Regions from separate parts of the Nocardia sp. NPDC050799 genome, predicted to be linked through region 1. Evidence: riboswitches for the same ligand, from Rfam matches in the RefSeq annotation. Region 1 holds a riboswitch; each other region holds the start of a gene.
What was found. A riboswitch is a leader RNA that binds a small molecule or an ion and turns the genes downstream of it on or off. The one in region 1 is predicted to bind cobalamin.

Region 1 (9,546 bases):
ATCGCGAACTCTCCACTGCACCACCCTATTCGCCTGTTGTGCTCGGTCGTCGGCGCACACCCGGATTTCCGGTGCCGCAATGGTATTCCGATGACGAATGCGCCGGTTCCGGGTGGGTCGGTCGGCAGCGGCGCGTGATCACCGCATCTGCGGCAGTACCCGCCCCAGCGCGGGTATGGTCCAGTGATGGTCGACCAGCAAGTGCGTGTACCGGACCTGTCCACACGGCCGTACGAACTCACCGTGGAGCGGGTGATGACCGCTTCACCCGAACTCCTCTACTTGGCGTGGACCCAGGGCTTCGATATCTGGCTCGCGGAACCGTCCGCGGTGCAGATGCGGCCCGAGGTGAACGAGCCGTTCTATTTCGAGACCCGGGAGGAGGGGAACTCCCGGCCGCATTACGGCCGCTTTCTCCGTCTGGAACCGGGCCGGCTCGTCGAATTGACCTGGGTGACCGGCGCCGGCGGTACCGAGGGCGCGGAAACGGTGGTGCGCGTCGAGTTCGTCAAACAACCCCGTGGCATTCGATTGAGGTTGCGGCACAGCGGTTTTGCCGACGAAGCGACCCGCGACCGGCATCGGGCGGCCTGGCCCGCCGTGCTGGCCCGCCTCGACGAACGAACTGCGACGAAGTAAGGGTACGAGTAGGTTCGAGTCCTGCTCGCAACGAATTGTCTTCGAAAGGATCGTGATGCCCACACGTACCGCGCGCACCGCATGGACCGGTGGTCTGCAGGACGGCTCCGGCCAGGTCGAGCTGGTCAGCTCGGGGGTCGGCAAGTACGAAGTGTCGTTCCCGAAGCGGTCGGCCGATGACGCCGACGGCACGACCAGCCCGGAGGAGCTGATCGCCGGGGCCCATTCGTCCTGCTACGCGATGGCGCTGTCGAACGAGATCGCCCAGGCCGGCGGTACCCCGCAGAGTCTCGACGTCTCGGCCGCGGTGACCCTGGGGCCCGACCCGGCAGGCGGTTTCCGGATCAGCCGGATCGCCCTGACGGTGCGCGGCCGGGTATCCGGGCTCGACGAGGCGGGATTCGCGGCGGCGGCCGCCGCGGCCAAGGCCGGATGCCCGGTCAGCAAGGCTCTGGGCGGAGTGGACGACATCACCCTGGACGCCGCCCTGGAATCCTGACGTCTGTCCCGGGCCCCGAGCCGGGGCCCGGGATCGCGAAGAGCCCTATCCGGCCCCACCGGCGCCGTGCCCGGGCCGGAACCACGCCCGGGCACTCGGTGTGTACATGGCGGGGATCGCGACGAATACCGCGCAGATATGTCCGGCGCGAGTGATCGCCAGAAAGACGGTCGCGGCGCTCATATCGGTGAACACGCCGGTGCCCGCGGCCGCGAGCATCCGAACGGGCTCCACCACCAGTGACGCGGTGCCGAGCACGCCGATGCCCACGGTGAGCAGATTCCTGGCCCAGCGTTCGCCCCGCAGCATTCGCCACGCGATACCGAGAACCACCAGATAGATCCCGGTGCGCAGCAGCCAACCGGCGGTGAGCGCGCCGATATCCGCAACGTCGCCCGGTATGCGCGCGCCGCGGACCGCGGTTTCCGCGATGCCGCAGCCCACGGCCGCCACGAGCGCGACGAAGGCGGTCGTGACGGCCGCGGGCCGCCGAGCGAGTGGGTTGTCCGGGTGGGCGAGCGCGGTGTCGTTCATACACCGAACCTGCCCGGTGCCGGCCGTTCCCCGGATCAGCCCGCGGTAGCAGCGGCCTCCGGTACCCGGGTACTGCCGCGGGTGCTCCATTCGATGAGCGCGGCGAAGGCCAGGCCGATACCCACCCACAGCGTGGTCGATACCGCCAGCGACGCGGCGCGGAACTCCCACAGCAGGGAGGCGGGGAAGTCGGTTCCCACTTCGTCGACCTCGGGCAGCACCGCGTAGCCGAGAGTGACGACGAGTACGAAACCTGCCACCGCCGCGACGAGCCGGAGGGATTCGGGCCGCGCCCGCAGTGCTTTCCAGATGGACACACCGGCCGCGACGGCCACCAGGCCCAGCAGCACCGCGGCCACCCAGAGCAACGTGCGCTCGTTGATCGTTTCCGGGTCACCGACCGCCGGTGGGTTGGCCGGATATTCGAAGAACGGTACGGCCACCACCGCGACCCAGCCGGCCAGGCCGAGCCCGAGAACCAGCCGATGGCCCGGCAGCGCGGTGAACCGCCGGGCGTAATGCGCCGCGGTCGCGACGATCGCCCCGAACGCCATCCCGGCCAGCGCAGCGGCCAGGAACTGCCCGAACTTCTGCCAAGGCCTGCTCACCACGGCTTCGTCCCCGTGCGCGTGCGCTGTCTCCCCGTGCGTATGCCCGGTGCCGGAAGCATGGGCATGCTCCGGCGCGGGCGCCGCGGCCTCCTCGATGGCGATGGCAGCCTCGACCCGGGGTTCGCCGACGAAATTACCGACGACACCCGCGAGGAGACCGGCGATCAGACCGGCGAGCAGACCACGGAGCAGCAGGGCACCGAAAGATCCACTCAATGGCACGGGACACCCAGCAGGTGGCGCCCGTCGTGCATCAACTCGTGCAGGAACATTCCGCCGCGTGAGATGGCGCCCTGGTCGAATCCGACCAGATAGAGCGTCAACAGGGCCAGCGCAACGACGCCTACGGTGACGAGCACTGTCGCCGCCGTATCGGCAGCCCTGCTCGGGACATGGGTTATGGCCATGGTGGTCCTCCTCATCCGGATGCTCGCGTCCGGTTCGCGAGTTGCGCGCAGGTGCGGGTGTCTGACTCTGCCCACCCGTTCCGGCGTGGACATCACAGTGGCGCGACCGCTCCGGGTTTTCACCGGATTACCGCATCACCTCCGCTTTTCACCTCGAACTTTGACACCGGCTGTCGCCGGTCGTCAATATGCCCGCGAGAAAGCACTGGCCACGCCGCCGGCGTGGCCAGTGTGCGCGGACCGGATCAGGAGGCGGGCTTACCCGCTACGTCGAGTACGACCTCGAACTCCAGCAGCGAGGCACCGGTGGCGACCGGCTTGTTCTGCTGTCCGGCGTGTGCCTCCTTGGCGGGGCCGTCGCGCCACGCCGCGAAGGACTCCTCGGAATCCCACTGGGTGACCACGAAGTACCGATTCTCGCCGGCCGTGGGCCGCAACAATTGAAAGCCGAGGAATCCAGGGGAGTTCTCGACCGCGTGCGCGCGGTGGGCGAACCGCTTCTCCAACTCGGGGCCCGCGCCCTCGGGGACCTCGATCGCATTGATCTTCACAACAGCCATACCCTGAGCTTAGGTATCGCGGCTCCGGGTGGGACAGTGCCGCACGCCACAGCAGGGCCACTGCGCGCCGCGGGAGCGCCGCCACGCCCTGTGGAGGGATGTGAATAAACTCGGGCCGGTGTTGCACGACGAAGGTGGGACCGGGGTTCCGATACTGCTGCTGCACGGATTGATGGGCAGCGCCCGCACCTGGCAGGGCCAGGTCCGGTGGTTGCGCGACCACGGGCGGGTGTACACCTTCGACGCCGCCGGGCACGGCCGCCCCGCCCCGCCCGAACCCACCACCGACGCCCTCGTCGCCGATCTGGCCGACGCCACCGCGCGAATCGACGAGCCGATGATCGTGATCGGGCATTCGATGGGGGGCCTGCACGGCTGGGTGTTCGCGGCCACCCATCCGAACCGGGTGCGTGGGCTGGTGGTGGAGGATATGGCAGCCGATTTCACCGGCCGTACCGCCACCTACTGGGCCGCGATGGTCGAGGCCTGGCCGCAGCCTTTCGCCGATGAGGCCGCCTTGGTGGCGTATTTCGGCCCGGTCGCCGGTCGCTACTTCCGCGATTCGTTCCAGCGGGGCCCGGACGGTTACCGGTTGCACGGCGAGGTGGCCACTTTCCGGGACATCTCGGAGGAATGGGGGGTCCGGTCGTTCTGGGGGGAGTGGGGCAGGCTCACCGTGCCCACGCTGCTTATCGAGGGTGAACACACCATCACCCCGCCGGGTCAGATGCGCCGGATGGCCGAACTGCATCCCGCCGCCGAGCATGTCCAGGTTCCCGACGCCGGTCACCTGGTGCACGACGATCAGCCCGAGCGCTACCGGGCCGAGGTCGAGCGTTTTCTCGCCCGCGTCCGGCGCGGAGTTCCGGAAACCGCCGCCGAGATCTGAGCAAGCCCGGTCGCGGGCGCGCTTCAGCCCTCGCCGGCCAGGGCGAACCGTCCGTCGTCGGTCTGTTCGATCAACCCGTCCACCAGCAGCGAATCCAGTGCGCGGGCGCGCTGGCCGGGGTCACGGGTCCAGGCGAGGTCCAGCCGGACGCGTTCCACCGGTGCGTGCGCGGCCCGCAACACGTCGAGCAGTCGCCCTCGCGCCTGCCGGTCGGTGCCCTCGTACTTCTGTGTCCGGCGCGTCGATTCGGCCACCGGCCGGCCCGCTGTGACCCACGCGCACCGCGGCAGCGGGCAGCGGGTGCAATCCGGGGTGCGCGCGGTACACACTGTCGCGCCGAGTTCCATCAGGGCCGCCGAGAACACGGCGGCCCGGTCGATCCGGCCGGGCAGCAGTGCCTCGGTCTCCCGTAGATCGCGCGCGGCCGGATTACCGGCCTCCCGTCCGTGCACGGCCCGTGCCACCACCCGGCGGACATTCGTGTCCACCACCGGAACTCGCTGCCCGTAGGCGAAACAGGCGACCGCCCGCGCCGTGTAGGCGCCGATCCCGGGCAGTCCGAGCAGCACCTCGACATCGTCGGGCACCTGGTCACCGTGCTCGGCGGCCAAGACCTGCGCGCATTCGTGCAGGCGCAGGGCACGGCGCGGGTAGCCGAGTTTGCCCCATGCCCGCAGCACCTCGCCCGCGCTCGCCGCCGCCATGGCCGAGGGCACCGGCCAGCGCCGCACCCATTCCCGCCAGATCGGCTCCACCCGCGACACCGGCGTCTGCTGCAGCATGATCTCGCTCATCAGGATCTGCCAGGCACTCACCCCGGGCCGCCGCCACGGCAGGTCCCGGGCCGTGCGGGCGTACCAGTCGATCAGGGTGTCGGAGTCGATCGCGCCGGGGTCGATCGACACGACACCGCGCCCGCCCGGACCCGGTTTCCCGATACCTGCGCTGCTCACCCGACCCGCTCCGTTCGCCTCACCGTGCAGTTTCCCCGGTTCGGCGTGGTTGGACGCCGCGCTGTAACGGGACGGAAGCAAGCGAGCACATCAAATCGTGCAGAATGGACACCATGCCTCAGTCCAACCCGGTAAGTGCCTGGAAGTCGCTGCGCGAAGGAAACGAGCGCTTCGTGAACGGCACGCTGCTGCATCCTAGCCAGGGAGCCGCCGATCGAGCCAAGCTCGTCGCCGGCCAGCATCCGACCGCCGTGCTGTTCGGCTGCGGAGATTCCCGAGTCGCCGCGGAACTGATCTTCGATCAGGGGCTCGGCGATATGTTCGTCGTGCGCACCGCGGGCCACGTCATCGACGCGGCGGTGCTCGGGTCGATCGAATACGGAGTCGGTGTGCTCGATGTACCGCTGATCGTGGTGCTCGGGCACGACAGCTGCGGTGCGGTCAAGGCGACCCTGGAGGCGCTGGACGGCGGCGAGGTGCCCGGCGGATTCATCCGCAGCATCGTCGAGAAGGTCACGCCGTCGATGCTGATCGGGCGCCGCGAGGGGCTCGAATCGGTGGACGAACTCGAAGCCCGCCACGTGGTGGAGACCAGCAGCCTGCTGATGGAGCGGTCGATGATCGTTTCCGAGCGGGTGGCGGCCGGTAAATGCGCGATCGCCTGCGTCACCTACAAACTGGTCGACGGCCGGGCGAAGCTACATCGCGTGGTCGGCAATATCGGGGAAACGGTCTGACCCGTGGCCGGCTGTCGGCGCCACCTTCGGGTGTGCCGTTGACGACCGCTGCCGCCCGCTGCGCTTACCGTTGACACGTGTTGGAACCGACAGGACCGTTACCGCCGGAGATCTACTGGCGGCGCCGTGTGTTCGCCGTCGGCGCGCTCGTGGTCGCGCTCGCGGTGGTGATCTGGCTGGCCGTCACCGTCTCCCGGGGCGGTGACGCGCCCGATGCCGCCGCGGCGGCATCGATCTCCGAGACCACCGAGCCCGGCCCCGGGCCGGCCGCGTCGTCCACCACCACGGCTACCGGCACGCGTACGTCCGGCACGGTATCCGGTACGCGCAGTACCGAACCCACCCCGGCGGCCTCGGGCCAATGTGCCGACCAGTCACTGGCCATCAAGGTATCGGTGGGGCAGCCCACCTACCAGGTGGGTGAGGAACCGGTATTCGGCATCGTGATCACCAATATCTCCGGTGCGCCGTGCACCCGGGACATGGGATCCGGGCTGCAGCGTGTCTCCGTGCACTCGCTCGACGGTGGGCGGCAACTATGGGCGAGCACGGATTGTTTTCCCGACGGCGATCCGGATGTGCGCACCCTCGACCGCGGTGAGCAGGCCGCGTTCACAGTGACCTGGACGGGCGCGACCTCGCAGCCGGAATGCGCGGGGGAGCGGGTGCAGGTACCCGCGGGCGCCTACAACGTGGTGGCGCAAATGGGTTCGGTGCGCAGCGCGCCCGAACCCTTCAATATCGCCTGAGCGGAGTCACTTCTTCGTCAGGCCGGCCAACCGCAGGGCGCCGCGCAGGCTGGAAGCCTCGTGCAGGGTCATCGGTGTGGCCTTACCGTCGGTGCCCGGCGGGACCACCGCGGTGGTGAACCCGAGTCGTTCGGCCTCGGCGAGCCGGCGGGTCACCGAGGTGATCCGCCGGACCTCCCCGGCCAGCCCCACTTCGCCGAGGATCACCCAACCGGGCGGCAGCGCCGTATCCCGGGCCGCGCTGGCGATGGCGAGCGCGACGGCGAGGTCCGCGGCGGGCTCGGTGAGCCGCATACCGCCGACGGTGGCCGCGTAGATGTCCTGTTTGCCGACATAGAGACCGCACCGGCTCTGCAGCACCGCCAGCACCATGGCCACCCGGTTGTAATCCAGTCCGCTGACGGCCCGCCGGGGCGCCGGCGCCTGCGTTTCCACCGTGAGCCCCTGTACCTCGCCCACCAGCGGTCGCTTCCCGTCCATCGCGACGGTGACCGCCGTACCCGGCACCGAATCCGCACGATGATGCAGAAACAGGCCGGAAGGGTCTGTCACACAAGCGATTCCGTCGTCATGAAGTTCGAAACAGCCCACCTCGTCCGCGCTGCCGAACCGGTTCTTGATTCCGCGCACCATCCGCAAGGTGGTGTTCTTGTCGCCCTCGAACTGCAACACCACATCGACCAGATGTTCCAGCGTGCGCGGACCGGCGACCGCGCCGTCCTTGGTGACATGTCCCACCAGCAGGACGGCGATACCGCTCGCCTTCGCCAGCGACGTCAGCGCCGCGGTCACCGCGCGTACCTGGGTGACACCGCCGATCACACCGTCGGTATCGGCGGCCAGCATCGTCTGTACCGAATCGACCACCAGCAGTGTTGGTTTCACCTGATCGACATGTCCGAGCACCACCGAGAGATCGGATTCGGCGGCCAGATACACCCGGTCGTGCACCGCACCCGTCCGGTCGGCACGTAAGCGCACCTGTCCCGCCGACTCCTCCGCGGTGACATAGAGCGCCCGCTCGTCGCGCTGCCGTGCCCAGCGATGCGCGACCTCGAGCAGCAATGTCGATTTGCCCACTCCCGGCTCACCGGACAGCAATACCACCGACCCCGCGACGATCCCGCCGCCCAGCACCCGGTCCAGCTCGGACACCCCCGTGGGCCGCGCCGTGGTCGTCTGCGAATCGATCCGGGAAATCGGCGCCGCGGCAGTAGTCGGGAGCATCGCCTTACGCCCCGGCCCCGCCGCCGCGGCCGCCACGGGCATCGCCTCGTCCACGGTCCCCCAGGACCCGCAACCGGGACACTTACCGACCCATTTGGCGACCTCGTGCGCGCACTCCGAACACCGATAGACGGCTCTGTTCTTGGTCACTGCCACAGCCGCACCCTACGCAGGTGCGCCGACAGTGTTTATTTGCGCGCCGAAGGCGGCGCTAAAAAACACAGCACCTCCACGAGCAAGCCCACACCTCCACCTTCGCGAATCGAGCTCGCCCCGTGGACGTGGAGCGTGCCTCCTCGATCGGTCGGTGCCGGAAGCCGAGGGCCTCGACCCCTGGAGGTCGGCATCGGCGGCCGGAAAACTCAGTGGCCGCCCGCCGTGCCCGTGGTGCTCTTGGAGAGTTCCGACTCGTGCCGAGAAGCTTCTACACCGGCGTCGACCGGGACCTGGACCACGACGTTCCCGTTGTTCTTGAAGTTGAAGGTGACGTCGTATGCGAGGCCCGGGATGATGTCCTTGGTGAGACCGGTGATCTCGATGCGGGCCGCTGTGGTCTCGCCGCCTTCGGTTTTGATCGTTTCGCCGCTGGTGTGGGTTTCCGCGCCGGCCTGCGGGGTGGAGACCACGACCGTCTCGGAGGGGGCGATCTCGAGCTTGTCGCCTTGGCTCGGGGTGATCTGGACGGTCCCGAGGTCGGTGGTGACGCCGGTGAGTTCGTCGGTGCCCACCGCGCCCGTGTTCACGATCGACAGCGCGAGTGCGGCCTTGCCGCCGGCGGTGTGGGTGGCGGTGCCGTTGCCGGGGAACACGATGTGCACGTTGCGCAGGGCGATATCGCCGGCGTTGGCCGTATTGCCGTTGATGGCGGCCGCCTGTACGGCGGTCTGGGAGATCTGGCCGGCGCCGCAGCCGGACAGGACGAGCGCCGCACCGGCGGCGAGCGCGGCGGCCGCCACCATGCGGCGCCGCCGGGTCGGGACCGGGCCAGCGGCAGTCACAGCAGTCAGGGCAGTCACGGGTTGTCCTCCATGTCCGAGTGGGCGCACTCCAACTAGGCACTGTAGTAGTTGGGTTCGGGCCTGGGGCGCACCGGGCGGTGTCAGGGGGGATTACATGGCGCGCGATGTGTGATTTGCCGCACGTCAGGGTGTGTCCGGTGGGTCGCGGATCATAGTCTCGGCACCGCCCCCGTGTGCGTCCTGGAACGGCTTACCGGCCGGGTGCCGCGTATATCCCGGCGCGTCGCGCTGACCGGTAACGATCGGGCTTTCGCGACCCGCTTGCGTGACCAAGCGGAGTGGGTTTTCATATGCCCTCGGAAGGCCCGTGCCCGACACCCGTTCGGGCACAACGTGATGCACACCAAACTCGTCCTGTCAAGCCCCAGTACCTGGTCGTTGTGGCCCTGACCTGCGCAGTTGATCGCGCCGTTATCGAGTCGCGTGTTAAACTGTGAACATCGAAAGGGGCACGGGACACATGATTTTTAAGGTCGGAGATACCGTCGTTTATCCCCATCATGGGGCGGCTTTGATCGAAGCTATCGAGACCCGCACCATCAAGGGTGAGCAGAAAGAGTATCTGGTCCTGAAGGTCGCACAGGGTGACCTCACTGTTCGGGTTCCCGCGGAAAACGCGGAATATGTCGGCGTCCGCGATGTAGTGGGCCAGGAAGGTCTGGATCGGGTCTTCCAGGTGCTGCGTGCGCCACATACGGAAGAGCCCACGAACTGGTCCCGCC
Region 2 (9,546 bases), on a different contig from region 1:
GAGTGTGGATGCCGCGTGCTGCGGCAGGTACCCGACCCGGACTCCCGGGGCGCGGCGGACCGCGCCGGCCAGTTCGATCCCGGGTCCCACCGCATCGGCCAGCGCGGTCGCGATGGTCGTCTTACCCGCGCCCGACGGCCCGAACAACGCCACGATCTGCCCGGCCTCGATATCGAATCCGATATCGCGCAGGATCACCGCCTCGCCGGCGCGGGCACTGAGCGCGCGCACCGAGATCAGTGGCCGGTCAGCCATGGCCACCCGCCCGGCGCAGATCTCCCGCCGCGACGGCACGCGGATCGGCGAGCAGATCGTCCACCAGGAGATTGGTGCCCACCACCAGCAGCACGATCAACGCCCCGGGCAGGACCACCGACCACGGCGCGATCAGCAGCGCGTCCTTGTTCGCCGCGACCGATACCGCCCAATCGGTGGAGGTGGTGTCGAATCCGAGTCCTAGGAAATTGGCGGAGGCGAGGAAATAGACCGCGGCGGTGAAGCGGACCCCGAGGTCGGCCGCGAGCGGCCGCGAGATCTCGCGCGCCGCGTAATTCCCGTACCGGAACGACCGGCTCTGCCCCTGCATCCGCAGCGCGTCCATCACCGGTCCGTGCACCACCCCGGCCGCCGCCGCCCGCACGAAACGCGCGATCGGTGCCACCAGCGCCAGCCCGATCGCGCAGGCGATCATCACCGCCGAACCGCGGCCGCGCAGCGCCGCCACCATGATGATCAGCAGCGACGGAATACACAGCAGCACGTCGATCGGGCGCATCAGCAGATCGTCGAGCCAGACCCGCGGCGCCGCCGCCGCGGCCATCCCGATCAGGAACCCCACCAGATATGCCCCGAGCACGGTCAGCAGTCCGGTCAGGAGAAAGGTCTGACCGCCGGTGAGCGCGGCCGCCAGGACATCCCGCCCGAGCCGGTCGGTGCCCAGCGGCGACCATTCGGACGGCCCGAACGGCGTCCCGCGTTCGGCCGGCGCGGGCCGGGCGAGCACCGGACCGGCGACCACGAATACCAGCGGTACCGCGATCAGCGCCGAGTACAACCACCGCCGCATACTCATCCGCGCTGCTCCGCGGCCGGCTGCGGGTTCATCCGGTACCCCGCCATATCGATCAGCGTGTTGACCACGACCGCAAGGGTGCCGGTGACCGCGACGATCGCCAGGATCACCGGATCGTCCCGGTTGCCGATGGCGCCGACGAGTTCCGACGCGATACCCGGCACCGCGAAAACCGCCTCGACGATCAGCACTCCCGACAGCAGGCCGTCACCGGTGCGGCCGAATTCCTGCATCGCCGGGGCGAGGGCGTTGGGTGCGATATGCCGGGCGAGCAGCGAGACCCGTCCCACGCCCAGGCGGCGGGCCGCGGCGATATACGGCCGGTCCAGTACATCGATGACGCCGGCCCGCACCAACCGCACCAGCGGGGCCGCCACCCGGGCCACGGTGACGACCAGCGGCAGCACCAGATATTCGGGCCGGGCCGGCAGCGCGGCCGGATCGACGCCGAGGAAGGTTGCGGGCAGCAGATCGAGGCGGATCGACAGGAAGGTCACCAACAGGACCGCGAGGACGAAATCGGGGATCGAATCGAATCCGATACTGATCGCGGTGATCACGCGGTCGCGCGCCGAACCGGGGCGCGTTCCCGCCGCGAAACCGGCGGTCACCGCGAGAGGCACCAGCAGGACCAACGCCGACCCGGCGAGCAACGCGGTGACCAGGAACGGGCCCGCGATCATGGTGCCGACCGGTGCGCCACTGGCATAGGAGGTGCCGAAATCCCCGCGCACCGCCGCGCCGAGCCAGTCGAGGAACCGGGTGACCGGTGCCGCGTCGAGCCCGAGCAGCTGCCGGGCGGTCTGCTGCTGCGCCTCGCTCAGGATGGTGTTGCTCTGGATATCGGCGGCATCGCCCGGCAGCAGCAGCGACAGTACGAACACCAGAACCAGCAGGACCAGCAACTGCCCGGCGCCCAACCCGGCCCGGCGCAGCAGCAGTCGCGGCAACGCCCGTGAATTCCCGGCCATCGGGCCGCTACCGGATCCCGACCACGACGCGGTCGTCGCCGTACTGCCAGACCGTCCCGGCCTCGGCGAAACCGGCGGCGCGTAGGAAAGCGGTGTAGTCGCCGGCGGTGGGCCGATCGGTGACCGTGTGCTCGAATCCGCCGTCGCGCAGGCGCGCCGGCTCGGCGAGTTCGTCGGCCGCTCCCACGGCCGCCCACCACGCCGCCCAGTCCTCCCCCGCGGCCGAGCCCACCCGCTCGGCCCGCCGGGCGGTCAGCGCCCGGCCCAGATCGTCCAGTCGCGGACCGTCCGGCCCCTCGTACAGATGGTCACCGTCGACGAAGACCCCGCCCGCCGGCAGCGCCCGGGCACAGGTCTCGATCAGCGCGCGCAGCGGTGCCCGGTTCATCCAGTGCAGTGCCGTGGTGCTCACGAACGCGTCGGGGGCGCGCTCGAGGTCCAGCGCGGCGAACCAGCCGGGCGCGCGCAGATCGGCGGATACGGTCCGGAACCGCGGTGAACCGTAGACGGTGTCGGCCAGCGCCAGCAGCAGCGGGTCGGCGTCGACACCGACGACGGTGGCGCCGGGAATGCGGGCGAGCAACCGGCCCGCCAGGGTCCCCGGGCCGACGCCCAGATCGACGATCAGGGGATCCGGCCGGATGAGCAGTTCGGTCAGCACATCACCGATCACCTCGAACCGGGCCTCCCGGTCGGGCAGGTAGTACTCCTGCTGGCGATCCCAGCGTTCGACCCAGTACCGTGCCCGGTCCGGATCGAGCCGCGCGGCGGTCATCGGGCCGAAACCGCGTCGAAGCGCGCCCAGTCGTGCGAATTGGGTACGGCGGCCGGAAGCTGCCGGAACCGGTCACCGGCGGCGCTGTTCCAGTGCGTGGTGCCGAAGAACACGAAGCCTCCTCGATCGTGCAGTATTTCGTGCATGTCGCGGTAGAGCGCCGCCCGGCGGTCCGGATCAGGGGTGGCCTGCGCGGTCGTGTACAGCGCGTCGAACTGCGGATCGGACCATTTGGTGCGGTTCTGCGGGGATGTGCTGAGCAGCCGCGAGGCGAAATGGTTGGGGATCGGCAGCGGCCCCGACTGCCCCATCGTGAGATGTCCCGTCCGCAGCGCATCGGTGTAATAGCTGTCCTTGGAACCCAGCACCACGTTCACCCGGACTCCGCATCCGGCGGCTTGCTCGGCGAACAGCCGGGCGGCTTCGACGAACCCGTAGGCGACCGGGGCGGTGAACAGATCGAAACTCAGCTCGCGTACCCCGGCCCGGCGCAGCAGCCGGCCGGCCTCGTCGGGGTCGTACTCGTGCTGCGGCAGATCGGCGTAGTACTGGTAGCCCTTACCGAAGACATCGTTGCCGACCTCCCCTTGACCTTCGAACGCCACCTTCACCAGTTCCGCCCGGTCGACCATCCGCATGACGGCGCGTCGCACATCCGGGTTGTCGAACGGCGGCCGGTCGGTCTTCATGGCGAAGAAATGGATTCCGCTCCCGGGGGTGGACACCAGTGTGACGCCGGGGTGCCCCGCCAGCGTCCGCGCTGCCGACGGCGTGAGGTTGTCGGCGTAGTCGATTTCGCCGCCGCGTACCGCGTTCACCCGGGCGTCCGCCTCCGCGCTCACGATCCGCAACTGCCCGACGGCGGGCGCGCCGTCCCAGTAGTGCTCGTTACGGTGCGCGGTGAACTGCCGGCCGGCCTCGAAGGAGTCGAAGACGAAGGGCCCGGTGCCCACCGGGCGGGTGAAATCGGCGGCGCCGTCCTGCACGATCTTGGTGCCGTACACCGACAGTGCGATGCGGAACTCGAACGAGGGCCGCTTCAGCACGATCTCGACGGTGCGGTCGTCGATCGCGCGACTGCCGGCCAGGTCCACCTGGTCCAGCGAGGACGCGGCGATGAACGGGCGCTGCGGCGCGGGCCCGAGCACCCGCGAGAAGGTGTACAGCACATCGCGTGCGGTGAACTTCTTCCCGTCGTGCCAGGCCGCGTCCCGCAGCGCGATCCGCCACCGGGTGCCGTCGGCATTCGGTTCGGCCGATTCCGCCAGCCGCGGGATCGGTGTCATCGAACCATCCACCTCGAACAGACCGTCGTAGACGGCCTTCATCCGGGCTTCGTCGATGAAGAGGGTGTGCACGCCGGGGTCGATCCCCTCCCCGGCGCCGGAGCCTTGGAAGGCGGCGGTGAACGTATCGGTACCGGCGGAGGAGCCGCGGCCGCAGCCGAGGGCCAGCGCTCCCGCGGCCAGCACACTGCCGACCAGAAACGCTCGGCGGCTCGACTCCGGTGGTGCACAACGCATATCCGACTCCCGTCGCGTCAGGCAGGGTCACGCGACGAAGACATGCGAAACGGACCGCGCTCGAGCGGCTCGTTCGGCGCATCGACCATACCCACGTGATCATGACCGTTTCTGGTTCATCCGCAGGTATCTGGCTGCGGCCCGCATGCGAGCCACACAGTTGCGGGACAGCGCCGGATTCGCACCGGACTTCCCTACGAACATCGGTCACATTACCCAAGCGCCCCGCGGGTGACCATCGTCTCGCCTACGCGATACCCGTCCCGTCAGGTGGCGGACGGTACTGCCACGCCGGGCGAACGCACAGCGTGTGATCCAGGCCGCCACCGGCCAACGTTTGCCGCCGGCTACCAGGTGGTAGTCATCCAAGGAAATGCTCTCGCCGTGGTCCGTTCTCGCCAGGACGGTTCGAGAGGGGGCGGCACAACGGGCAACAGGTGGCTAGGAGAGTCGGGTGTCGGTAGTTCTCGTGCTTCAGGCACGCGGTCTCGGTGATCTACTCACCGCTGTGCCGGCATTACGTGCACTGCGCCGGGCCCGCCGCAGCGATCATCTCGTGCTGGCCGCGCCGCACCGCCTGCGTCCCATCGTGGATGTGATCGCCTGCGTGGACGAGTTCGTGCCCATCGCCGATCCGCAGGGCCTGCGCTGGGATGGGCCGCCGCCGAAACTGGCGGTGAACCTGCACGGCGCCGGCACCGCCCCGATCGTGCAGCTCGGCAAGACCGGGGCCGAACGTATCCTCACGTATCGGAATCCGGCGTTCCCGGAGATCCCGGCACCCGAGTGGCAACCCGACCACCATCCGATCGACCGCTGGTGTCATCTGCTCGAATTCGACGGGGTCGGTGCAGATCGGCGCAATCTGGGCCTGGTGCCGCCGGTGGCCACCACCAGTCATCGCGACAGCGTGGTCGTCCATATCGGCGCGAGCACGGCCGCCCGGCGCTGGCCCGCGGACCGATTCGCGGCGGTGATCCGGCATCTGCTGGTACTCGGCCACGAGGTCGTGCTGACCGGTGACGAGAGCGACCGGGAGAACGCGCTGGGGATCGCGGCCCGGGCCGGACTGTCCGGCCGGCGGGTGCTGGCCGGTACTCAGAACCTGATCGAATTGTCGGCGACGGTGGCCGAGGCCTCCGTGGTCCTGTGCGGTGACACCGGCGTCGCCCATCTCGCCACCGCCTTCGGCACCCGCACCGTGCAACTGTTCGGTCCCACGGCCCCGGATCAGGGCGGGCCGCCGCGGCACCTGCTGACCCGGCACGAGGTGCTGTGGGCCGGGCGCATCGGCGACCGTCATGCCTCCACCACCGATCCCGGCCTGCTACAGATCGGCTCGGCCGAGGTGATCGCTGCCCTCGACCGGCAGCTGAGCAAACGTCGCGGCGAAGCGGGTATGACCGGCAGTCCGGCGTACCGCCGGGTCGGCTGAGGGGCCGGCGCTACCGGTCGTCCCGGTTCGCGGCTTCGCTGAGCGCGGCGGCGTAGGCGGCCAGGGCGCTCTGCCAGAACTGTTCGAGGTAGTCGCGGGCATCGCTGAGACCGCGGGGGTCCAGGGAGTAGAGGCGGTGGTTGCCCATCGGCCGCATCATCACCAGCCGCGCGTCCCGCAGTACCCGCAGATGCTGCGATGCCGCCGAGCTGGTGATCCCGACCTGGGCGGCGAGCTCGCCCACCGAGCGCGGCCCGGCGGGCAACGCCTCGAATATCGCGCGCCTGGTGGGGTCTGCCAGGGCGACCAGCGGCGCGACTCTGTTAGCGACCACTGAAACAGTGTCGATCTTCTGGCACACTTCGGTCAAACTAGATCAATGTCTCACTTGCGCAGCTCGGCGGGCGGTATTTCCGGTTCCGTTATCGGACGGTAATACGCGACCTGGGAATATATGATCTCGTGACTGTTGCCACATAATTGCTGACTCGGCGTGTCGGTCCCCTAGCTTGTAACCATGCCCGTGACCCTTCCGTTACCTTTCCGTAAGCTCACGGTGTCGTCGATCGGACGTCGCCCCATCACGACACAGGTTGTCGCCACCTCGACAGCCCTCTGCGCCGGTTTCGCGCTCTTCGCCGCAGGAGCCGATTCCGATAACGAACAGATCACCCCGGTAGCCGCCATCTCGGAGGCGCCGGCCGACCCCGCCGACCGCGCGCCCGCCGAACGGCCGGCCACCTCGCACGACCCCGCCGCGTGGGCCCCGCATCAGGCCGCCGGTGACAATCAGCCCGCTCCGGTGTCCTTCCCGTTCTACGAGCCCCCGCGCCAAACCACGGTACAACCGGCCGACGGCGTCGTGTCCTCGGGCTTCGGGGCACGCTGGGGCACCAACCACAACGGCATCGACTTCGCCGCGAACATGGGTTCGCCCATCAGGTCGGTCACCGACGGTGTCGTGATCGAGGCCGGTCCGGCCACCGGCTTCGGCCTGTGGGTCCGCGTCCAGCAGGACGACGGCAGCGTCGGCGTCTACGGCCATATGCAGGACATTCTCGCCTCGGTCGGCCAGCAGGTGCAGGCCGGTGACGTGATCGCCACCGTCGGCAGCCGCGGCCAGTCCACCGGACCGCACCTGCACTACGAGGTCCACCAGCCCGGTATCGGCCCGGTCGACCCGCTGCCCTATCTCGCCGGTCGCGGTCTCGTCCTGAACAACCCCGGCTGACCCTTACCCCCGGCCGATCCGACGGCCCCCGGCATACCGGGGTACCGGCCGCACCCAGTCCCATAGTGGGACGCGGCGGCCGGATCCCCGTTCCTACCGTCGGATCATGTCCGCACTGCTCCCCAGCGTCCCGGTTCCCGGACGCCCCACAACTTCCGATCCATGTCGGGTGATCGGACGCCTGCACCGGCCTTTGCTGCTCAGTTCCGCGGCAATGGCCGGTCTGGTGTTTACCGGCCTGATCGCGATGGCCGTCGACGACCGCGTCCTACTCGGCGAATCGGTCTGGCTCAAACCGGTCAAATTCGGGCTGGCGTTTCTGCTGTACTCGCTGACCCTTGCCTGGCTGCTGTCACTACCCCACCGTGGCCGGCGGGTGACCTGGTGGCTGGGGGTCGTGTTCTCCGTCACCGCGTTCGTGGACGTGGGATTCATCGTGGTCCAGGCCGCGCGTGGCACCTTCAGCCATTTCAACACCGAAACAGACCCGGTCAACGAAATCGGGCAGATAATCTTCGCCTCGGGTGTCCCGGGTCTCTTTTTCGCGAATCTGCTGATCGCCGTGATCGTTTCGATACGTCCCGGCGCGGATCGGCCCACAGTGTGGGCGATTCGCGGCGGGCTGACGATGGGTGTGGTCTCGATGGCACTGGGATACCTCATGGGTTTCACCGGGACCCAGCTCACCCGGACCGCGGACGGCCGGCTGGTCGAATTGGCCGCCGGGCACACCGTGGTCGACGCCGGAACCCGGCAGGCCGTCGGCGCACCGGACGCGGTGACGGGTATGCCGATCACCCACTGGAGCACCCTCGGCGGTGACCTGCGCATTCCCCATTTCGTCGGATTGCACGGAATTCAGGTGGTACTGGCCGCGGTGGTGATCCTCGCCTGGTACGCGAGGCGCTACCCCCGGCTGCGCCCGGCGCGGACCCGCAGCAGGTTGATCGGGGTGGTGATCCTGGGCTGGGGCGGTCTGCAGGCGATCACATTCTGGCAGGCGATGCGCGGACAACCGCTGCTGCACCCGGACACCGCCACCCTGCTCGCGCTGCTCGGCCTCGGCGTCGTGGTCACGATCCTCGCCGCGGTCAGCGTCGGGTCCACCCCGGCGGTCGGCGGCGAGACGATCTCGCCGCCGCGCGCACAGCACGATTCGACGCAGGTCAGCGCAACCTTTCGGCGTCCCGGGCGAGTTCGACCAGAACCGCGCTGAGCCGCGCGAGCTCCTCCCGGCCGGCGCCCTCGTCGACCGCCGTCGCCACATCCTCGGCCGCGCAGCGCGCGGCGAACCACCGGTCGGCCAGGGCGGTGGCCTCGGCGGCACTGAGCACCACCGAATCGGCGGGGATCCCAGTGCCCTTCACATTGTTGCGATGCTCATAGGCGCGCTGGCGGCAGGACTGTCGGCAGTAGCGGCGCCGCCGCCCTGCTTCCGAATCCACTATTTCCCGACCACACCACAGGCACGACTCCAACCGGCGCGACATGACCCGACACCCTAATAGGAACTCTCGCAGCGGCACACACCGCACACCGCGCGGGGCCTTTTCGCCGAACCCCGTACAATTACAAGGCTTGGGAACGGAAAGACCCTGACGAACGTTGACATCAACAGGGCGCACGGCCTGGACCGGCACGAATCCCCGATTCGTGGCACAGCCAACGGCCCGCGCACGTGACCCGAACGGTCGGCGGGCGACAACGGCCGGCGAACGCGACCCACCAGGTCGCGGTAGCAAGACAACAAGGGGTCGACCCATCGGTTCGCACCCCGGCGCGGGTTCCGGTGCCCCGCAGCGGATACACCGTCGGTGTATCCGCTCCGGTGTTCCGGAGCCCCGCGGCAGGGAACCGCGGACCCGCGCGCGGCAACGCGCCGACAACACAGAGAGGACCTGTACAGATGGCAGATCGCGTACTCCGGGGCAGCCGGCTCGGAGCGGTGAGCTACGAAACCGACCGCGACCATGATCTGGCTCCCCGCCGGATCGCCCGGTACCGGACCGACAATGGTGAAGAGTTCGATGTTCCGTTCGCCGACGACGCCGAGATTCCGCCGACCTGGTTGTGCCGCAACGGCCAGGAAGGTGTGCTGATCGAGGGCACCACGCAGGAGGCGAAGAAGGTGAAGCCGCCCCGCACGCATTGGGACATGCTGCTCGAGCGGCGCAGCAAGGATGAGCTCGAGGAACTGCTCAAGGAGCGGCTGGAACTGCTCAAGACCCGTCGCCGGGGCTGAGCCCGGACGACCAGAGGTGGCATAGCAAGGCCGTGCCCGCCGGATATCCGGCGGGCACGGCCTTTGTCGTGCTCAGTGACTGGCCACCCGGCGGTACTGCAACAGCGCCAGCGGTATCGCGATCAGCAGAATGGCCGCCGAGCACAGAACCGCGTATTCGACGCAGTGCTCGGCCGGCCAGCCGGTCGCGGTAGGGAACATCGGGGGCGCGCTGTTGTCGAACAGTTTCCGTCCGCTCGCCGCGACCGCGGTGATCGGATTCCATTCGGCGATGGTGGCCAGCGGCTCGGGCAGGGT
Region 3 (9,546 bases), on a different contig from region 1:
ACCGTTCGGTCCCAGCAGACCCACGGTCTGCCCGGGTTCCGGCCGGACGGTCACCGCGTCGACGACAAGGTTGCCGCCGCGGGTCCAGGACAGATCCTGTGCGTGCAGTGTCACCGTGCGCTCCGCGGGTTCGCGGGCCGGTTCGTGGCTGCCCGGCCGGTCACGGCGCGCTCCGGGTGCGGAACAGCAGCAGGGCGAAGGCGGGGACACCGATGAGTGCCGTGACGACGCCGACCGGTACCTCCTGCGGCGCGAACACAGTTCGGGCGAGCGCGTCGACCCAGACCAGCAGGATCGCGCCCAGTACCGCGGTCACCGGGATCAGCCGGCTGTGCCGGGGGCCGACGAGGAAACGCGCGGCGTGCGGTAGCACCAGGCCGATGAAGCCGATCGCTCCGGCCGCGCTGACCATTACCGCGGTCATCAGCGCGGTGATCACGAGCAGGATCAGCCGGGTCCGGCCGACCGCGACGCCCAGGGTCGCGGCGGTCGACGAGCCGAAGGTGAACGCGTCCAGCGCGGACGCGTACCACCGGCACAGCGCGAGCCCGGCGACGCATACGGCCGCGGTCGTGCCCACATCGGTCCAGGTGGCGCCCGCGAGTGAACCCAGCAGCCAGAACAGGATGCCGCGGGTCCGTTCGGCGTCGGCCGAGGACAGCACGACGAACGAGGTGAGCGCGGAGAACAGCTGGGTTCCGGCGACCCCGGCCAGGACCACCTTCGCGGTGCCGCCTCCGGCGCCCGCGGCCAGTATCAGCACCAGCCCGAACGATACGAGCGCACCGAGGAAAGCGCCGGTGGACAATGAGATCAGACCGCCGCCCACACCGAGGACCGCCACCAGTACCGCACCCGTCGACGCGCCGGAGGAGATCCCGAGCACGAACGGATCGGCGAGCGGATTGCGCAACAGCGACTGCATGACCACCCCGCACACCGCCAGACCGGCACCGCAGATCGCGGCCAGCAGGGTCCGTGGCAGCCGCAACTGCCAGACGATGCCTTCGCGGATCGGCGAGACGGCCGCGGTGCCGATGCCGAGTTTCTCGAACAGCACGGCGTAGACCTCCCCGACCGACAGCTCGGCCGGACCGATCGTGATGGTGAAGGCCATCGAGACGACCAGTACGGCCGCCCCGACCACCACCAGCGCCGCCGTCGCGGGCGCGCGGGCGAGCCGGGCGGCGGTGCTCGACGCTGCGGAGCTCACGAACCGTAACCCCACCGCTCCAGCGCGTCGGCGACCTTCTCGACCCCGTCGACCGTCCGGATCGAGGGGTTCATATCGGCGCCGTTGACCACGATGTAGCGCCGCTCGCGGACCGCGGTCAGTTTCGCGGTCACCGGATTCGATTCCAGGAAGGCGATCTTGCTGTCCAGCGCGTCCCCGGCGAGGCTGCGCCGGCTCAGGTCGGCCAGGACCAGGGCGGTGGGGTCGCGGTCGAGGAGGGCCTCCCAGCTGACCTGCGGCCATTCGTCGGTGGTGTCATCGAAAACGTTCTTCGCGCCCACCGCGTCGGTGATGATCCCGGACGAGCCGCAGCAGCCCGCGACGTACGGCGTGGAGGTGTCGGCGAACCAGTAGGCCAGCGAGACCCGCTCCGCGGCGATCCGCCCGGACGCGGCCGCGTAGCGGTCGCGCAGTTCGGTGACCAGCCGCTCCCCGCGGTCCGCGACATCGAAGACGGCGGCCAGGTCGCGGATCTCCCGGTACACCGAATCCATGGTCAGCGGTTCGGTGCGGGCACCGTCGGCATTGACGCTGATATCGGTTTTGCCGTCGCAGTCGGTCGGCGAGAGGTAGGTAGGGACACCCAGTTCGGTGAACTGCTGCCGCTCGGCCACCCCGCCGGGACCGAGGGTGCCGCCGAAGGAGGCGGCGACGAAGTCCGGTTCCTTGTCCAGGACGACCTCGAACGAGGGTCGGTTGTCGGCCAGCCGCGGCACCCGCGCGTTGTCGGCGGCCAGGTTCTCCCGCACCGGATCGGTCCAGGTGGCGGTGCCGGCCATGCGATCGGCCAGACCGAGCGACAGCAGGATCTCCGCCGACCCCTGATTGAGTGCGACCGCCCGCTGCGGCGGCGCCGCCACGGTGACCTCGACGCCGCAGTTCTCGATCGTCACCGGATAGCCGGCGGCGGACCCGGCGGCGGGACCACCCGGGCCGGGTGAACCGGCACATCCGGCCAGCAGGAGGGTGGATACCACGGCGGTGACCGCCGAAGAAAAGGACCGCGTCACGGCGTGGACTCCTTGCGTCTGGGCCTGTGCGCGAGGCCGGAACCGAGCTCGGCGGATGAGTGATCGGACTCCACCACGCGGGTGTCACCGTTGCGCGCCAGTCCCGGATTTCCACCGGGTTCCCTCATCACGCCGCGACCGCAGTGCGGCCGCCGACCATGCTATCCGACAGTGAACTGGACGTTCGACCCGCTCGAACCGGCGGACCGGCCGCGGGCGAATGCGACGGCGATTTCCTGCCAGCGCGCACCGTATGCCCTCCGCGATGCTCATAGGGCACGAACGGAAATTACGAAAGGAACGACATGTCGGAGAAGATCGTGGTGGTCACCGGGGCGACCCGCGGAATCGGACGCGCCACCGCGACGGCGTTCGCCCGCGCGGGTTACCGGGTGATCGTCACCGGACGCCGCGCGCCGGCGGTGGAGGCCGTGGTGGGCGAACTGCGGTCGGCGGGCCTGGCGGCCGAGGGGGAGGTGCTCGACGTGTGCTCGGTGGACAGCGCGCGGTGCCTGCACGATTCCCTCGCCGAACGGCACGATCACATCGATGTACTGGTGAACAATGCCGGCATCCTGCCCGAGGCCACCGCCACCGGCACGGTGAACTTCGCCCATCCCGGCGCGTTCACCGAGACATTGATGACCAACACCTTCGGCCCCGCCAATGTGATCGAAGCGCTGTTGCCGCTGGTGCGCCGCGCACCGGCCGGGCGGATCATCAATATCTCCACCGAGATGGGCTCGCTCACCGAGCAGCGGAACCCGGAGTCGGCGTACTACTCGATGGTGGTCCCGGGCTACCAGGCGTCGAAGGCGGCACTGAACAGCCTTACGGTCGGCCTGGCGAAATCGCTCGCCGATACCGCCGTCCGGGTGACCTCGGTATGCCCCGGTTTCGTCGCGACCGAATTGGCTCCCGCGGCGGCCGACGCGCCGACGACGCCGGAGCAGGCCGCCCAGGTCGTCCTCGCGGCGGCGGAATCGCCGGAAGTGTCCACCGACGGTTCCTTCGTCGGCGCGCAGGGGGCCATCGCCTGGTAGCGGTCCGGGTGGAGTGTTCAGTGCTGTTCTCGGCCGGCGACCGCGGCGGCCGTGATTCCCGCGGCGGCATATCGCACGAACGCCGCCACCTCGTCACGGTGCCCGGCCCAGTCGTCCACCGCCGCACCGAGATAGCCGTCCCGCGCGCGGCGCAGCAACGCGGCGTGTACGGCCGGCATCCGCGCCGCGAGACGCTGGGCCGCTTCGGTTTTGGAGACCACCGCCCCGGTCTCCGCGGTGATCCACATCCGGGCCAGCGTCAGGACGGCATTGCGCTCGTCACCGTCCACGCCGGCGATCAACGTGGGCAGGCTCGCCGTGATCGCGCGGACCAGATCCCCCGGCGGTACCGGATCCAGTAACCGAGCGGCGGGCGGTCCGGCCAGCGCCACGGACGAGTCGCGCACCATGCCGAGCAGGATCGCCAGATCGGGGTCTGGCGCGGGCGGTTCGACCGCACCGCGCTCGAACTCCGCTCGCAACCATTCGCCGTACACGAACTCGCCGCGCGGCGGGAAGCGCCACGGCACCACGGCGTCACGCGCCACCACGGTCAGTTCCACCGGTCTGGCCTCGCCGGTGCGGGGCCATCGTCCCGACTGCCGGAGCAGTCGCCCGGACAGACGCGAACGCAGTGCGTCATCGAGGGCCGTGGCGGTGACCGCCAGGAAATCGAGGTCACTGTCGTACTGCAGACCGCTGGTCACCGCCGACCCGTACAGGTACAGGCCGAGCAGGTCGGCACCCAGCAGATCGGTGACGATCCGTGTGATCGGCGCGGTGTCCGCGGCGAGACCGGCGGGTGGCATGGGCACGGACCCACGATAGAGACAAGGGGGTATCGACAGCGTCCGGGCATCGGCCGGAGAGCCGTGCGGACCCGAGGACCCGCCGCCGGTGCGTAGCGGAACCGATCGGTGGCTTGCTGCTGGTGCTGCGCACGGCCACCCTCGGCGCGATGCCGAGTGTGGCGAGCATGGCACAGATGTTCGTGCTCACCATGACCTTCGATGTCCCGGTCGAGATCGTATCGTGGTCGGTATCTGCTGGTCGTCGAAGTGGCGGTCCTCGGCTGGTCGAGCTGGTGGGATTACGGCGGCGGCGCACCGAAGCCCGAACTGTACGGGCTGTGGGAGATCACCGAATTCCGGATGGCCGGCCGGTCCCCCCGCTGCTCACCGACCCGGATCGCTGGCAGCGGCTGGTGATGGAGACCGAGGGCGCGGTGTCGTGGCAGCGAATGGACGGGGCGTTGGTGACGGTGCCCGCACAGGTCGACGCGACCGCGCACACCCTCACGGTCGCCGCTCCGGCCGATACCGACCCGGCGGGCATACCGACTCAGGATTGTGGCGGGATGACTCCGGGCTGGTCGGGGGCGCGCTGTCCGGGCACCGGTCCGGTGATACCGGGCTGTCCGGCCGGATCCGAGAGCGGTACCGCGGTCGGATTCGGTGCCGCGGGCGGCTCCGGCTCGGCCGGATTCGCGGGAGCGGGTGGTTGTTCGGCCGCGGGCGGTTGGACGGGTGGTGCCGGGGGTGGTGCCGGTGCGGTATCCCCGGGGGCGGGCGCCGCAGGGGGCGCCGAGCCGTCGGTCGGCTCCGAAACCTCGGGTGCCGGTGGCTGCGGGGATCCGCCGCCGTGTTCCGGGGACGGTGCGGGGGTACCCTCCGGTGCCGCGGGACTCTCCGGTGTGGGAGCCGCCGGAGCCGAATCGCTGTGCGGCACCGGCCTATCGGCGGCACCCCCGGACTCGGTGGCCTCGCCGCCGGGTGCGGGGGAATCTCCCGCCGCCGGCGCCGACTCCGCGCCGACCGCCGAATCGATCCGCGCACGAGGTGCCGGTGCCGGCCCGAGCGGGGGCAGCGGACCGGGGGCGGCCGGCGGCTCGGGCAGTGCGGGCACCGCGGTACCCGCCGCCAGATAGGCCGGTTTGTAGACCATGTTCATGGTGAGGATCGCTTCCTGGCGCAGCACCTCCTGCACCATCTGCGCGTCGATCACCTTGGCCGCCTCCAGCAGCCGGGCCAGCGCGCCGACCGGGCCGGAACCTCCGGGTGGTACCACCGCGATCTTCACCGCTTCCGCGGCCGCGGCCACCGCACCCAGGCGCAACCCCACCTGACCGAGCACGCCGGCCAGTTCCTCCACCGAATCGGCGAAACTGCGGGTGCTGGCGAAGGCGGCGTCGGCGGCCTCACCGTCCCATTCCATCGCGTTCATCACCCGGTCCGCGCCGGCGCGGGTCAGCGGCAGCGAGGTCTGCAAGGTGGTGGCGGCGTGCATCCAGGTGCCGGAGGTCCGCAGGATCTCACCGGCATCGATCTGCTGCGTGGCCCGATAGATGTCCTCGTGACGCATGGCCTCGAAATGCTCCATGGCACTGATGTAATCGGGATCGATCCCTGTCATAAGCACTCCTTCGAAGCGGTCGCATGCGGTCCGTAGAGGCCGGAGCGAGGGGGCAGGTATCGCCTCATGACGCCTCCATCGAAGCGAGTGCATGCGGTGCGCGGAGACCGAAGCAAACGCGGAGGTATCGCATCACAGGGCCTCCTTCGAAGTGACCACTCGGGTTCGGCGTAAGCCGTAGCAATGAGGAGGTATCGCCGGACCGTTTTTTCTTCGTGGTGGGTACATGTGTCGGCGGAGGCCGCAGCGAAGGCGGAGGTATCGCCGGACCGTTTTTTCTTCGTGGTGGGTACATGTGTCGGCGGAGGCCGCAGCGAAGGCGGAGGTATCGCCTCATCGGTCGAGCCTCGCTTCGAGCGCGCGTACCGCGGCGGCGTTCGCGGCGTCGGCCTCGTCGTAGAGTCCGCCGCTGATCAGGAACGCTTCCTTCATCCGGTAGGCCGCTTCGATGTAGTGGTCGAGCAGGGCGGCGGCGTCGCGGGCCTTGTGCCCGAACCCGGCTTGGAGTTGCTGCGCCGAGATCAGACCCCCGAAACCGTGCGGATCGGAGGCGTCTTCCAGGCGCTGTCGCAGATAGATGAGCCGATCGGCCTGGCGGTCGTAGAGTTCCGCGCAGCGGCGTGCCGCCTCCGGATCGAATGTGACCGTTCCCGCATGGGCTGCCTGGCGGAACCGGACGATCTCGGCGCGGCTGTCTTCGATCTTCATGACTGGCGTACCCCTCCGTCGGTCAGGCCCAGCGTAGCCGGAACCGGTGCCCCGGGGCAGCCGGTCCGGCGCGAGAACGGCTCAGCCGGGTATCCGCTTCTGCAGATGCGCGGCGAGTTGTTCAGGGGAGGTTGGCACCATGTGCACGTTCTCGTCCGCCTTGAGCAGGTAGCGGCCGTCGTTTTCGACATCGAGCCAGGTGTAGTGCAGCGGCGGCGGCGGATTCGGCCGGTCCAGATGCGGTTCGATCCGGATGTGGCCGTCGGCGGTGTGCGGTGCGCACAGCAGCTTCCGGATCAGCGGTGCGGCCCGTACTTCCTGGATGACGGTTTCGGTATCGCGCACCGCCGCGGCCGAGGCGGTGCGGGCCGGGTGGCGGCCGGCGGGCGCCTTCGGCAGCAGTGCCGCCAGCCGGGCGCCGAGTTTCGTACTGTGCCCGATGGAGAGCTGGACCGGCCCGCCGAATTCCCGGGTGCGTCCGGGGGCCTGAACCGCCAGGACCGCGCGATCGTAGACGACGCAGCCCAGTACGCGTAGTTCCCGGCCCGGTTCGGGCGCCCCGCCGATGGCGATCACCCGGGTCTGTGGCAGTGCGAGAATACGCAGGCAGGCGTCGAGATCGGGGTCCGGCGGGAACCGCTGGGCGAGTTCGGCGCGCAGGAGCCGGGCGTCGCGCTCGGTGCGCGGCGATTCGAGTACCCGCAGCGGATAGGGGATCCGGTCCAGGTCGGCGCGACGCCATACATGCGCGAACTCGTCGGGGGTCAGGCTCCAACTCACGCGGAATCACATCCTCACCGAAACCTGCGCGGGCCTTCTCAGACTATCGGTTGTTTCGCGCTGGCCCGACTCGGCACGGCCGGGGCCGGTGACCCCACGGTCGGACACAAAACTCGAATACGCGGTGGACGAGGCCGTTCTCGGGTTTACTCGTCGGCACGGACGACGGTGTCCTGTTGTGGCAGACCGGGTTGGAGGTCGGTTCTTGCGGGTGCTCGGGACGGACGACACCGAGACGGAGATCAGGGCGCGGCGTGGTGCGGCCCCCCGGCCGTGCGCGCCGGGGGAGCGACTACCAGGGTGGACGGGCGCCGCGTGCGCTTTCCACCGCGGATGCGGACGATGGCGGGGGTGATCCGGGGCGCGGGTGAGCCGGTGGCGCCGGGGGAACCGCGAATCTGGGACGATGCCACCACCGCCGAGGCATTCCCCGGGGCCACCGCACCGCTGACCTTCACCCTTGCCGCCGAAATCCAGGGGCGGGTGTGCCGCGAATACGCGCGTTCGCTCGGTGTCCCGGCGGACCAGCTGGCGCAGATGGATGCGTGGACGCCCTACCTGCTGGGCAGTTTCCACGGGCGGGTCTACCTCGATCTGCCGCACTGGTATCGGCTGGCGGCGATCGCGCCCGGCCCCCGGCTGAACCGCCGCGGGCTGGAGGCGGTGTTGGGCGCGGCCGACCCACTGCTCGACGAGATCGCGGAAACTCTGCGACCCTTCACCTTCGAGTCGCGGGGGCGCCGGATCCGGTCGCGGATTCGGACGACCGGGGTTTTCGTGCATCGGGCGTTGCGAATGGAATCGATGATGCGGGAGTTCCGCACCGAGTTCGACCGCGTCTGTGACCGTTACGCGGCGATGGACTACATGCACGGGGAGCACGCCTACGCGGAGTATCGGCGCCTGGACCGGGAGCTGGTCCTGCTGTGGGGCCCCGTGACGGTCCTGGACGCCCTCGCGCTGATCCTCACCGGCGCCGTGGTCGCGCTGACCGAGGCCTATCTGCCGGCGGCGCCCGCGTCGTTCCGGTACGCGGCGCTGCGGCCTCCCACAGCCGGCGGATCACCCGGCGCACCGGAAAACCCGGCCGCCGGGGAGCCGGTCGTCACCGGAGAGGACCCGGACGCCTATCTCGACCGGATACTGGGCGGCCCGCGCCGATGGTTCTACGACCTGGTGCGGGTGCGCGCGGCACGCTGTGCCGCGCACCGGGACACCATCCGGTCGAGCCGGACCCGTGCGACGGCTCTCGTCGAGGCCACGATCCGGGCGATGGCCAGTGACCTCGCCGGGCGCGCGATCCTCCGCGAGTCCGCCGATATCCGGTATCTCACCGCCGGCGAACTGCGCGACTGCTACGACCGGGTGCCGATACCGGATCTGCCGGCCCGGATCGCGGCCCGGAAGGCCGCCCACGCCGCCGGCGAGCTCTCGGCTCCGGTACGTTTCAGTACCGAAGGACCGGATTTCTCGGACGGGGAACTGGCAGAACAGGGTTGGTCGCCGCGTGCCCGGATCACGGCCGCGCGCGACGGCGAAGTGCTCACCGGAACCGCGTCCGCCGCGGGCGTGGCCGAGGGGACCGCGGTGGTGGCGGACCGATCGGGCGACCCGGCCCCGGGGGTCCTGGTCACCGAGGGTGCCGATCCGCGCTGGGTGGCGGCACTACCGTCGGCGTCGGCGCTGGTGATCGAACACGGTGGCCCGCTCACCGTGGTGGCGACCGCTGCCCGTGCGCTCGGTGTGCCCACGGTGGTCCGGGTGCCGGGATGTACCGCGAAACTGCGGACCGGTATGCGCCTGCGGGTGGACGGGTCCGCGGGCACGGTGACGGTGTTGTCCGGGGTGGGCCGGAGATGAGGTGGAACAGATGACCGATCCGCAGACCGCGCAACCCGCCGCGCCGCCGCCGCCGGACCCGCTGGCGGCGCTGCTGTCGGCACTCACCCCGGCCGAGGACAAGGCCGGCGCCTACCACGGCGACACCTATGTGCTCGAATGCGTCGATCAGCTGCGGCGGTTGCGGGTCGACCCCGCCGCGTTCGCGTCCCGCCATTCGCTGCTGCTGCTGGCGCCGGGCGCCATCGTCTCCCGGGCGGTGGATCCGACGCTGAAATGGCTGTCCGGCAACGGCTTCCGGGTGGTCGACGCGGCCGCGGTGCCGTTGAACCGGCATCTGGTGCGCGCCCTGTGGCGCTACAGCTGGAATACCGCCTCGCCGGAGCGGCGCCGGCTCACCGATCTGCTGGCCGGGATATCCGAGGCGCTGCTGCTGGTCGTCAGCGGACCCGACGGTGAGCTTCCGGCCCCGGTGCGGTTGGCCGAAGGCGCGGGTCCCGACGATCCGGCGCAGCGCCGC

Region 2: it holds a riboswitch for cobalamin, as region 1 does, so the genes downstream of both, AB0H42_RS18365 (ABC transporter substrate-binding protein) here and AB0H42_RS20805 (CbtB domain-containing protein) in region 1, are expected to answer to the same signal.
Region 3: it holds a riboswitch for cobalamin, as region 1 does, so the genes downstream of both, AB0H42_RS13290 (ABC transporter substrate-binding protein) here and AB0H42_RS20805 (CbtB domain-containing protein) in region 1, are expected to answer to the same signal.

What each region holds. Positions count from the first base shown of each region.
Region 1 covers NZ_JBFAHF010000019.1:91,958-101,503, reverse strand. The annotation lists gene AB0H42_RS20830 (histidine kinase) at 1-2, opposite strand, end outside; gene AB0H42_RS20825 (SRPBCC domain-containing protein) at 187-639, shown strand; gene AB0H42_RS20820 (OsmC family peroxiredoxin) at 695-1,138, shown strand; gene AB0H42_RS20815 (hypothetical protein) at 1,184-1,672, opposite strand; gene AB0H42_RS20810 (CbtA family protein) at 1,708-2,505, opposite strand; gene AB0H42_RS20805 (CbtB domain-containing protein) at 2,496-2,690, opposite strand; cobalamin riboswitch at 2,724-2,875, opposite strand; gene mhuD (mycobilin-forming heme oxygenase MhuD) at 2,936-3,250, opposite strand; gene AB0H42_RS20795 (alpha/beta hydrolase) at 3,369-4,139, shown strand; gene AB0H42_RS20790 (A/G-specific adenine glycosylase) at 4,163-5,044, opposite strand; gene AB0H42_RS20785 (carbonic anhydrase) at 5,206-5,829, shown strand; gene AB0H42_RS20780 (hypothetical protein) at 5,907-6,578, shown strand; gene radA (DNA repair protein RadA) at 6,585-7,955, opposite strand; gene AB0H42_RS20770 (hypothetical protein) at 8,168-8,803, opposite strand; gene carD (RNA polymerase-binding transcription factor CarD) at 9,285-9,546, shown strand, end outside.
Region 2 covers NZ_JBFAHF010000016.1:75,394-84,939, forward strand. The annotation lists gene AB0H42_RS18345 (ATP-binding cassette domain-containing protein) at 1-255, opposite strand, end outside; gene AB0H42_RS18350 (ABC transporter permease subunit) at 248-1,072, opposite strand; gene AB0H42_RS18355 (ABC transporter permease) at 1,069-2,043, opposite strand; gene AB0H42_RS18360 (class I SAM-dependent methyltransferase) at 2,051-2,818, opposite strand; gene AB0H42_RS18365 (ABC transporter substrate-binding protein) at 2,815-4,341, opposite strand; cobalamin riboswitch at 4,445-4,589, opposite strand; gene AB0H42_RS18370 (glycosyltransferase family 9 protein) at 4,796-5,776, shown strand; gene AB0H42_RS18375 (metalloregulator ArsR/SmtB family transcription factor) at 5,787-6,110, opposite strand; gene AB0H42_RS18380 (M23 family metallopeptidase) at 6,294-7,007, shown strand; gene AB0H42_RS18385 (hypothetical protein) at 7,114-8,223, shown strand; gene AB0H42_RS18390 (hypothetical protein) at 8,174-8,497, opposite strand; gene AB0H42_RS18395 (RNA polymerase-binding protein RbpA) at 8,914-9,249, shown strand; gene AB0H42_RS18400 (ABC transporter permease) at 9,322-9,546, opposite strand, start outside.
Region 3 covers NZ_JBFAHF010000010.1:171,089-180,634, reverse strand. The annotation lists gene AB0H42_RS13300 (ABC transporter ATP-binding protein) at 1-114, opposite strand, end outside; gene AB0H42_RS13295 (iron chelate uptake ABC transporter family permease subunit) at 161-1,117, opposite strand; gene AB0H42_RS13290 (ABC transporter substrate-binding protein) at 1,210-2,193, opposite strand; cobalamin riboswitch at 2,280-2,413, opposite strand; gene AB0H42_RS13285 (SDR family NAD(P)-dependent oxidoreductase) at 2,550-3,287, shown strand; gene AB0H42_RS13280 (aminoglycoside adenylyltransferase family protein) at 3,305-4,096, opposite strand; gene AB0H42_RS13275 (hypothetical protein) at 4,298-4,495, shown strand; gene AB0H42_RS13270 (hypothetical protein) at 4,629-5,699, opposite strand; gene AB0H42_RS13265 (hypothetical protein) at 6,033-6,407, opposite strand; gene AB0H42_RS13260 (ESX secretion-associated protein EspG) at 6,489-7,187, opposite strand; gene AB0H42_RS13255 (PEP-utilizing enzyme) at 7,530-9,047, shown strand; gene AB0H42_RS13250 (nucleoside-diphosphate kinase) at 9,058-9,546, shown strand, end outside.